Xanthobacter dioxanivorans: one gene and its partner. The protein of the gene in region 2 interacts with the protein of the main gene of each other region in a pairwise test. Links are inferred from orthologs where the notes say so. Each region holds a gene or a part of one and is shown on either strand. Other genes may lie near its edges.

Region 1 (4,306 bases), 1.4 Mb from region 2 along the record:
TTCGCCACATAGGCATGGCCGTCGCTGTTCTCGCCGGCGATGGCGAAGAAGGCGTCGCCCGGCGCGAGCGTCCGGCTGTCGATGGAGATGCCGGTGGCGTCGGCGGGTGTGCCGCGCACCTCCGCGCCCATCGCCGCCGCCATCTCTGCGACGGTGTGGAGGATCCGACCGCTCAAGCTCATGCCGCTACCTCCTCCGGAGCACGCGCCGATCGTCTCGCTGGGCAAGCCGATCGGAGAACGCGGGGCTCCTTGACTCCAGGTTGAAAGACGGACCGACCGCTCCGGTTGATGCAACCCGACCGGTCAGCCTGCCTCGAGGGCGGCGAGAACTTCCGCCGCATCCGAGAACGGATATGTCCGGTCGCCGATGATTTGGCCGGTTTCGTGACCCTTGCCGGCAACAAGCAATACATCCCCCGGCTGGAGCATGGCCACGCCCGCCCGGATGGCTTCCGCCCGGTCGCCGATCTCCCGCGCCCCGGGGGCCCCGGCGAGGATCTCGGCGCGGATGCCGGCGGGGTCCTCGCTGCGGGGATTGTCGTCGGTGACGATGACCACATCCGCCTTGGCGCCGGCGATGGCGCCCATGATCGGCCGCTTGCCCTTGTCCCGGTCGCCGCCGCATCCGAAGGCCACCACCAGACGGCCCGGCACGGACGCACGCAGGGTGTTGAGCACGGTGGCGAGGGCCTCGGGCTTGTGGGCGTAGTCCACGAAGACCAGCCGGCGCGGGTCCTCGCCGATGCGCTCGAGTCGCCCGGGCACGCCCTTGAGGGTGGCAAGCGCCGCGAGCACCGGCGCCCGCTCGGCCCCGCAGGCGATGGCAAGGCCCGCCGCGAGCAGGGCGTTGTCGAGCTGGAAGCGGCCCACCAGCGGCACCACGGCGCTGGTGCCGTCGGCGAACATCACCTTCTGTCCGGCGCCCGCGCCGGTGACGCCGAAGATGTCGAGCCCCGCTCCCTCGCCGATGGGCAGCAGGCTCAGGCCCCGTGTTTCCGCCCAGGCGAGGGCGGTGGCGGCGAACGGGGCGGCGGTGACCGCCACCGCGGTGCCATGGTCCGGCATCACTTCGGTGAACAGCCGCAGCTTGGCCCGGAAGTAGGCATCCATGGTGGGATGGTAGTCGAGATGGTCGCGGCCGAGATTGGTGAAGCCGCCGGCGACGATGCGCACCCCGTCGAGGCGCTTCTGGTCGAGCCCGTGGGAGGAGGCCTCCAGCGCCATGTGGGTGACGCCTTCCCCGGCCAGCCGGTCGAGGGTGGCGTGCAGTTCCAACGGGTCGGGCGTGGTGAGGCTACCATAGGCGGCGCCATCCGGCGCCACGAGGCCGATGGTGCCGAGATACGCCGCCTTGTGCCCGAGCCGCTCCCAGATCTGCCGCAGGAAGACCGCGACGGAGGTCTTGCCGGCGGTGCCGGTCACGGCGGCGACGGTGGCCGGCTGGCGCGGATGAAGGCGCGCCGCCGCTAGAGCCAGGGAGCGCCGCGCATCAAGGGAGAACGCGAGCGCCACCTGCGGCGGCAGAGCGGGCCGGGGGGCGGCAGGCTCCATGAGCACCGCCGATGCGCCGCGGGCCACCGCGTCGGCGATGAAGCGGGTGCCGTCGGCATGGGTGCCGGGAACCGCCACGAAGAGGTCGCCGGGCGTGATCCGGCGGCTGTCCGCGGAGAGGCCGAAGACGGGATCGGCGCCCGCGCCTTCGGTCATGATGCGGGCGTGGCCGTCGAGAAGCTGTCCAAGAGGAAGATTGGTCATCGGACCTCTTTTGGCATCCACCCGCGCCGGTTGTCACGCCGCCGTCGTCAGTCCCTGGCGGCGGCGGTATCAAGTTGAGCCCCTCAGTGCCGGTCGGCCACCTTCAGCGGCATGCGCAGCATCTGCTCGGCCGTGGGCAGGTTCTGCCGGGGGGCGATGTTGAGCAAGGGGGCGATGCGCTCGACGATCTTGCCGGCCGTGGGCGCCGCGTTCCAGCCGGACGTGGCGAAGCCGTAGGTTTCCGACGTGGCCTTCGGCTCGTCCAGCATGACCAGGACGAGGTAGCGCGGCCTGTCCATGGGGAACACCGCGGTGAAGGAGGTCAGGAGCTTGTTCTTGGCGTAGCGCCCGTTCACCACCTTCTCGGCGGTGCCGGTCTTGCCGCCGACCATATAGCCGGGAACCTCCGCCTTGGTGGCGGTGCCCTTCTCGGCATTGAGGCGCATGATGTAGCGCATCTTGTCCGAGGTCTCCGGCTTCAGCACCCGCACCGCCACCTTCTGCGCCTCCTCCGGGCTGCGCTTCAAGAAGGTGGGCGGGATGAGGAAGCCGCCGTTCATCATGGAGTTCACCGCCATCACCGCCTGCAGCGGGGCGACGGAGAGGCCGTGGCCGAAGGCGATGGTGGCGGAGTTCAGCTCGCCCCAGCGCTTAGGCACGATGGGCTCGGAGCTTTCCGGCAGCTCGGTGCGCAGCCGGTCGAGCTGGCCCATCTTCTTGAGGAACTGCTTGTGCGCCTCCACGCCGAGCGAGAGCACCATCTTCGCCGTGCCCACGTTGGACGAGACGAGGAAGATCTCCGGCACCGTCAGCACCCGGTTCTCCGCGTGGTAGTCGGAAATCTTGAAGCGGCCGAAATGCAGCGCGCCGCGGGCGTCGAACGAGGAGCTGAGGCCGATCTTGCCGGAATCCAGCGCCATGGCGAAGGACAGGGCCTTGAAGGTGGAGCCCATCTCGTAGACGCCGGTGGTGAGGCGGTTGAGATAGGCGTCGTCGGTGGGGTTTCCGGACACGTTGGGGTCGAAGTCCGGGAGCGAGACCATGGAGACGATCTCGCCGGTGTTCACCTCCGTCACCACGGCCATGGCGTGGAGGGCGGAGAACTTGTTCTTGGCCCGCAGCAGCTCGTCGCGCACCGCGTGCTGCACGCGCATGTCCATGGACAGCTGGACCGGCGCCTGCTGGAGGTCGGTGGCGAAGCCGGCGAGGTGGAGCTCGGCGAGGCCGCGCCCGTCGATCCATTTCTCGAGGCCGGAAATCCCCTGGTTGTCCACGTTCACGCCGCCGATGACGTGGGAGAGGATGGGCCCGTCCGGGTAGATGCGGCGGTTCTCCTTCAGGAAGCCGATGCCGGGGATGCCGAGCCGGTGGATGGCGCGCATCTGGGACGGGGTGATCTCGCGCTTGAGCCAGGCGAAGCCCTTGCCGGAGTTCAGCCGGGCGCGCGCCTCGGCCACGTTCAGGTCGGGCAGCACCTTGAGCAGGCCCTCCAGCGCCTCGTCGGGATCGATGAGGCGCTTGGGCTCGGCGAACAAGGATGGCGACTTCACGTCGATGGCGACGATGTCGCCGTTGCGGTCGATCACGTCCGGGCGGGCGGAGGACACCGCGTCCGAGCCACGCCCGCGCGTTGCGCCGGGGTCGGAGGTGAAGGCGAGGTGGGCGAGCTGCGCGCCGATGGCGACGAACACGGCGCAGAAGGCCGCCATGATCAGCTTGATTCGCCCGCGCGCCACCGTCTCGGCGTCGCCGCGGCCGATGCCGAGCAGGCCGCGCACCATGTGCCGGCAGCCGCGATATGCGGCTCGGGCCGCCAGGACGGTGATCGCCTGCGCGACGCGCCCGGCGAAGAGGAGGGTGCGGCCGAGGCCGCTCGCGGTGGCGCGGCTGCCCGACGCGATGGAACGCCCGCCGGCGGCGAGCAGATCGGCGGACATGGCGTCGAGGCGCGCGACCACGGGGCCGGCGGCGGTGGCGGCCCGCGCGGCGAAGCCGGAGAGACGGGCGGAAAGGGATGTCTTCTCGACCATGGCGACCTCGTCAGCGGAAACCGGACAGGAAGCCGGGGGGCAGCAGACGCTCCAGGGGATTGGTGGATTCGGGCTGGGGCGCCGGGGCCGCGGCGGGCGGAGCGGCGGGGGCCGGCTGGACCACCGGCGCGGGACGCGGCGCCTGCGGCCGGGGTGCCGCCGCCGCGCTCGCGGACGGCTTCGGCGGGGTGGCGGGCCTGAGCGCGGAGGTCGCGGGCACGGTGGCGCCCCCGAGCTGGTGGGCGCGGTCGGCGAGGCTGCCGGCTTGCCGGTGGAGGAGGTGACGAGCGGGGCGTCCACCAGGGCCTCGATCATGCCGCCGATGCCGTCCGAGTTGCCGCCCGGCTTCTCGGGCAGGTCGTCGAGGCTGGAGATGGAATCCACGTCGAGGCGCTTCATGTCGAGGTGCCGCTCGGCGAGCCCCTGGATGTAGACGGGCGAGGTGCGGCGCGCCCACTCGGCCTTCATGAGGGACATGGCATCGCGCTCCTTGCGGATGCCGGCGCGCAGGGTGGCCAG
Region 2 (5,254 bases):
CCATCCGCGTCAATGATTGGGGTTCGCCGGCAAAGGTGTTGAGTTCCAACGCCAGCCGGTCGGGATCGAACTCCACCTGCCGCAGCACCAGGGCGGCGCCGGCCTCCCCCAGCGTGCGGGCGTTGGCCGCCTGGTCCTGGTCGAGGGCGTGGGGCAAGGGGACTAGGATGGACGGCCGCCCGATGGCGGACAGCTCCGCCACGGTGCCCGCGCCGGAACGGGCGATGACGAGATGGGCCTGCGCCATGCGCGCCGGCAGGTCGTCGAAGAAGGGCGCCACTTCCGCAGCAACGCCAAGCCGGGCATAGGTGGCCTTCACCCGCTCCAGGTCCTCCTCGCGCGCCTGCTGGACGAGAAGGAGACGCGCCCTGAGGTCCGTCCCGAGCCGCTCCACGGCTTCGGGCACGACATCGGACATCACCCGCGCGCCCTGGCTGCCGCCGAAGACCAGGACGCGCAGCGCGCCCCCGGGGACCGGTGGGTCATAAAGCGTGGCCGCGGCGGCCACGGCTGCCGGGCGCAGCGGATTGCCGGTCCACACCGCCTTGGGCTCCAGGGCGGGGTTCGCCTTGGCAAGGCCGGGAAAGCCGGTGGCGATGGCGGTGACACGCCCCGCCAGCATGCGGTTGGCCCGGCCCATGACGCCGTTGGCCTCGTGGATCAGGGTCGGCACGCCCGTGAGGGAGGCGGCGATGAGCGGCGGCACCGTGGGATAGCCTCCGAAGCCCACCACCACGGCGGGCTTCAGCCGGCGCAGCAGCGCGAGGCTCGAGACGAGGCCGGTGGCGAGGGCGAAGCCGGTGCGCGCGAGCGCCACGGGGGAACGGCCGCGCACGGTATCGGCGGGCAGCACGTGCAGCTCGCGGGCGGGAAAGTGCCCGGCATAGCGCGCCGCGCGGGCGTCGGTGGCGAGATCGACCGTCATCCCGCGCGCGGTGAGCACCGCCGCGAGCGCCTCGGCCGGGAACAGATGGCCGCCGGTACCCCCGGCGGCAAGGAGAATAAGCTCGCTCACGTTCCCCCTCGATGACCGCGCGACCGGGCGAATCGCTCGCCGTGCCGCGCGCAGTCACTGCCCTGCCAATGCGGCCGTTCCACGAACGGATCCTGCCCGCCCCGCGCCCGGCGGGCCTCAGGCCGGATCCGGCACCGCCCCCGACGCCACCGCACGGGCGCTGCCCTCCTGCGCCGGCTTCTCGGTCAGCGCCGCCAGCGCCGCCGCCCCCGGCCGCTTGCGCGACAGGGCGAGCAGCATCCCCATGCCGAAGGCGATGGAGATGAGCGAGGAGCCGCCGTAGGAGATGAACGGCAGCGTCATGCCCTTGGCGGGGGCGATGTGCACGTTGACCGCCATGTTGATGGCCGCTTGCAGCCCGAACAGCAGCGCCAGTCCGGTGATGGCGAAGCGGGCGAAGGGGTCGCTCTCCTTGGAGGCGCGCGACAGCGACCGCAGGATGATGAAGGCGAACAGCGAGAGGATGACGAGGCACAAGATGATGCCGAACTCCTCCCCCGCCACGGCGAAGACGAAGTCCGTATGCCCGTCCGGAAGCAGGCGCTTCATGGTGCCCTCGCCCGGGCCCTGCCCGAACCAGCCGCCGTTGCGGAAGGAGTTGAGCGCCGCGTCGATCTGGTAGGTGTCCCCGGAATCCGGATTGAGGAAGCGGTTGATGCGCTTCTGCACGTGGGAAACGGTCATGTAGGCGAGCGCGCCGCCCCCGGCCCCAATGCCCACGAGGCCCACCATCCAGATCCAACGCAGGCCGGCGAGGAAGAAGAGCGAGGCCCACACCAGGCAGATGAGCAGGCTCTGCCCGAAGTCGGGTTGCTTCACCAGTGGCGCCAGCACGCTGCCGAGCAGGGCGAAGGCAAACAGCTGCGCCGGCATTTCCGGCCGCTTGGTGCTCTCGGAGAACAGCCAAGCGGCGAGGATGACGAAGGCCGGCTTGATGAATTCGGAGGGCTGCACCGTGATGCCGGCGATGGTGAGCCAGCGCCGCGCGCCCTTCACCTCCGGCCCGACCACGAGGGTCGCCAGCAACAGCACGAGGAAGAGGGCGAACACGCCGATGCACAGGCGCCGCAGCGTGCGCGGCGACAGGAAAGACGTGGCGATCATCACCACCACTGCGGGGGCGAGGAACAACACCTGCCGATTCACGAAGTGGAACGGATCGGCGATGGACAGGCGCGCGGCCACGGCCGGGCTGGCCGCGAGGCACAGGATGATGCCGATGACCATAAGGCCGACGAGGCTCGCGAGCAGCGCCCGGTCCACCGTCCACCACCACTCGCTGAGCACGGTGCGGTCGGCGCGCGACATCATGGGGCGACAACTCCGGTACGGGATATTTCCCGCACCATGCGTCCGGGAGGGTTGACGGTCGATTAAGAGCGGCGCCCTGCCCATCGCACAATCGCGGGATGGCACCTATCTTCACGGAGTGGCCAAGGCAAAGCGCAAGGGGGCATCCCCTCTCCCCGATCCGTTCGACAGCTGGTTCCGTGCCCGTGGCTGGACGCCCCGGGCGCACCAGCTTGATCTTGTCGCCGCGGCGAACGCCGGCCGGTCGGTGCTGCTCATCGCCCCCACCGGCGCCGGCAAGACGCTGGCCGGCTTCCTGCCGACGCTGATCGAGCTGCGCGAGGGGCGGGCGAAGCGCGCCGTCCGTGCCAAGGCGGCTCCCGCCCCGGCCGCGGCCGGCGACATCCCCGCCCCGCCGGTGCCCTTCGCCCGCTGGCAGGCGGAGCCGACGGCCTCGCCGCTGCACACGCTCTATATCTCTCCGCTGAAGGCGCTGGCGGTGGACATCGCCCGCAACCTGGAGACGCCCATCGCCGAGATGGAGCTCCCCATCCGCGTCGAGACCCGCACCGGCGACACGCCGTCCTCCCGGCGCCAGCGGCAGCGGCGCGATCCGCCCGACATCCTCCTGACCACCCCGGAACAGATCTCCCTGCTCCTCGCCTCCAAGGACGCCGAGCATCTCTTCTCGGGGCTGAAGCGGGTGGTGCTGGACGAGTTGCATGCCCTCGTCACCTCCAAGCGCGGCGACCTGCTCTCCCTCGCCCTCGCGCGGCTCAGGGCCATCGCGCCGGGCCTGCAATGCGTGGGGCTCTCCGCCACGGTCGCCGAGCCCGACGACCTGCGCCGCTACCTGGTGCCGCAGGATGGCACCGGGCCGCTGGCCGATCTGGTGGTGACGCAGGGCGGAGCGGCGCCGGACATCTCCATGCTGGAGAGCCGGCAGAAGATGCCGTGGGCGAGCCACACCGCCCAGCACGCCTTCGGCGAGATCTACGCGCTGATGGCGGCGAACAAGCTGTCACTGGCCTTCGTCAACACCCGCTGGCAGGCGGAATTCCTGTTCCAGGAGCTCTGGCGCATCAACGACCTGAACCTGCCCATCGCCCTCCACCACGGCTCGCTGGCCGTGGAGCAGCGGCGCAAGGTGGAGGCGGCCATGGCGGCGGGAAAGCTCAAGGCGGTGGTGGCCACCTCGTCCCTGGACCTCGGCATCGATTGGGGCGACGTCGACCTCGTGATCAACGTGGGCGCGCCCAAGGGCGCCTCGCGCCTCATGCAGCGCATCGGCCGCGCCAATCATCGCCTCGACGAGCCCTCCCGCGCCGTGCTGGTGCCGGCCAACCGCTTCGAGGTGCTGGAATGCCGCGCGGCGCTGGAGGCGGTGAAGGCGGGTGCGCAGGACACCCCGCCCGAGCGCCAGGGCGCCCTCGACGTGCTGGCCCAGCACATCCTCGGCATGGCCTGCGCCGCGCCCTTCGACGCGGAGGCGCTGTTCGCCGAGGTGCGCTCGGCCGCGCCCTACCGCGCCTTGTCCCGCGCGGACTTCGACGCCGCCCTCGATTTCGTCGCCACCGGCGGCTATGCGCTCAGGGCCTATGAGCGCTACGCCAAGATCCGCCGCACCAAGGATGGCTTGTGGCGCGTCGCCAACCCCATGATCGCCCAGGCCTACCGGCTGAACGTGGGCACCATCGTGGAAGCCTCCATGCTCAAAGTCCGCCTCGTCTCGGCGCGCGGATCGCCGAAGACCGGGGTGGCGGGACGCGTGCGCTTCGGCGGCCGGCTGCTCGGCGAGGTGGAGGAATATTTCGTCGAGACCATGGTGCCCGGCGACACCTTCGTCTTCGCCGGAGAGATCCTGCGCTACGAGGTGCTGGTGGAGGACGAGGTCTATGTCTCGCGCACCACCGCCAAGGAGCCGCGGGTGCCAGCCTACGCGGGGGGCAAGTTCCCCCTCTCCACCTTCCTCGCCGCCGGCGTGCGCGCGCTCCTCGCCGCGCCGGAGCGCTGGTCCGCCTTGCCGACGCAGGTGCGCGACTGGCTGGAGCTGCAGCGCGCCCGCTCCCGCCTGCCGGGGCGCGACGATTTGCTGGTGGAGACCTTCGAGCAGGGGAATCGCCACTACCTCGTCACCTACCCATTCGAGGGCCGTCTCGCCCACCAGACGCTGGGCATGCTGCTGACACGGCGACTGGAGCGGGCGCGGCTGAAGCCCCTGGGCTTCGTGGCCAATGATTATGCGCTCGCCGTCTATGCGGCCGACGACATGGGCCTCGCCATAAGACAGGGCCGGCTGTCTCTGGCGGACCTGTTCGACGAGGACATGCTGGGTGACGACCTGGAGGCATGGCTGGCGGAAAGCGCCCTGATGAAGCGGACCTTCCGCCATTGCGCCGTCATTGCCGGGCTCATCGAGCGGCGCTTTCCGGGCAAGGAGAAGACCTCGCGGCAAGTCACCGTCTCCACCGACCTCATCTACGACGTGCTGCGCCGGCACCAGGCGGATCATCTCCTTTTGCGCGCGGCGCGGGCGGATGCGGCCACCGGTCTGCTCGACGTGAAGCGGCTCGCCGAGATGCTGGCGCGCATCAAGGGGCGCATCGTCCACCAGCCCCTCGACCACGTATCGCCGCTGGCGGTGCCGGTGTTGCTGGAGATCGGCCAGGAGAGTGTGGGTGGCGAAGCGAACGACGCGCTCCTGGCCGAAGCGGAAGAGGATCTGGTGCGCGCGGCGATGGGGTGAGGAAGGGGTGGCGGGCGCCGCATGATCAGCCGTCATGCCCCGGCTTGTCCGGGGCATCCACCGGTCCGTTCGTCCAAACCTCCGGGCACCGCTCCAGCGGCCATGGATCCCTCCGGACAAGCCGGGGGATGACGGCGGAGAGAGACGCTGACGACAGCGAGAGGCGCCCGGTGGCGGCGGGCGAAAGCGCCCCTACCCCGCCC

Evidence for each region. The genes of interacting proteins can lie anywhere in the genome.
Region 1: the proteins of ftsW (region 2) and EZH22_RS07835 interact in binary tests that used the Escherichia coli proteins (3 or more experiments, as listed by UniProt). The link is inferred for Xanthobacter dioxanivorans from one-to-one orthologs.

What each region holds. Positions count from the first base shown.
Region 1 is NZ_CP063362.1:1,650,392-1,654,697, forward strand. What follows is about bases 1,190-4,142. They hold EZH22_RS07835 (peptidoglycan D,D-transpeptidase FtsI family protein), read right to left. Parts: upstream 3,539-4,142; coding sequence 1,841-3,538; downstream 1,190-1,840. Other genes in these bases: EZH22_RS07830 (UDP-N-acetylmuramoyl-L-alanyl-D-glutamate--2,6-diaminopimelate ligase), read right to left, coding at 1,190-1,757. Outside these bases: EZH22_RS07825 (UDP-N-acetylmuramoylalanyl-D-glutamyl-2,6-diaminopimelate--D-alanyl-D-alanine ligase), read right to left, coding at 1-182; more of EZH22_RS07830, read right to left, coding at 306-1,189. UniProt on the Escherichia coli protein: Essential cell division protein that catalyzes cross-linking of the peptidoglycan cell wall at the division septum. Required for localization of FtsN.
Region 2 is NZ_CP063362.1:245,102-250,355, forward strand. The notes cover bases 230-3,125. They hold ftsW (putative lipid II flippase FtsW), read right to left. Parts: upstream 2,327-3,125; coding sequence 1,133-2,326; downstream 230-1,132. Other genes in these bases: murG (undecaprenyldiphospho-muramoylpentapeptide beta-N-acetylglucosaminyltransferase), read right to left, coding at 230-1,015; EZH22_RS01200 (ligase-associated DNA damage response DEXH box helicase), read left to right, coding at 2,445-3,125. Also shown: more of murG, read right to left, coding at 1-229; more of EZH22_RS01200, read left to right, coding at 3,126-5,051; nadC (carboxylating nicotinate-nucleotide diphosphorylase), read right to left, coding at 5,244-5,254.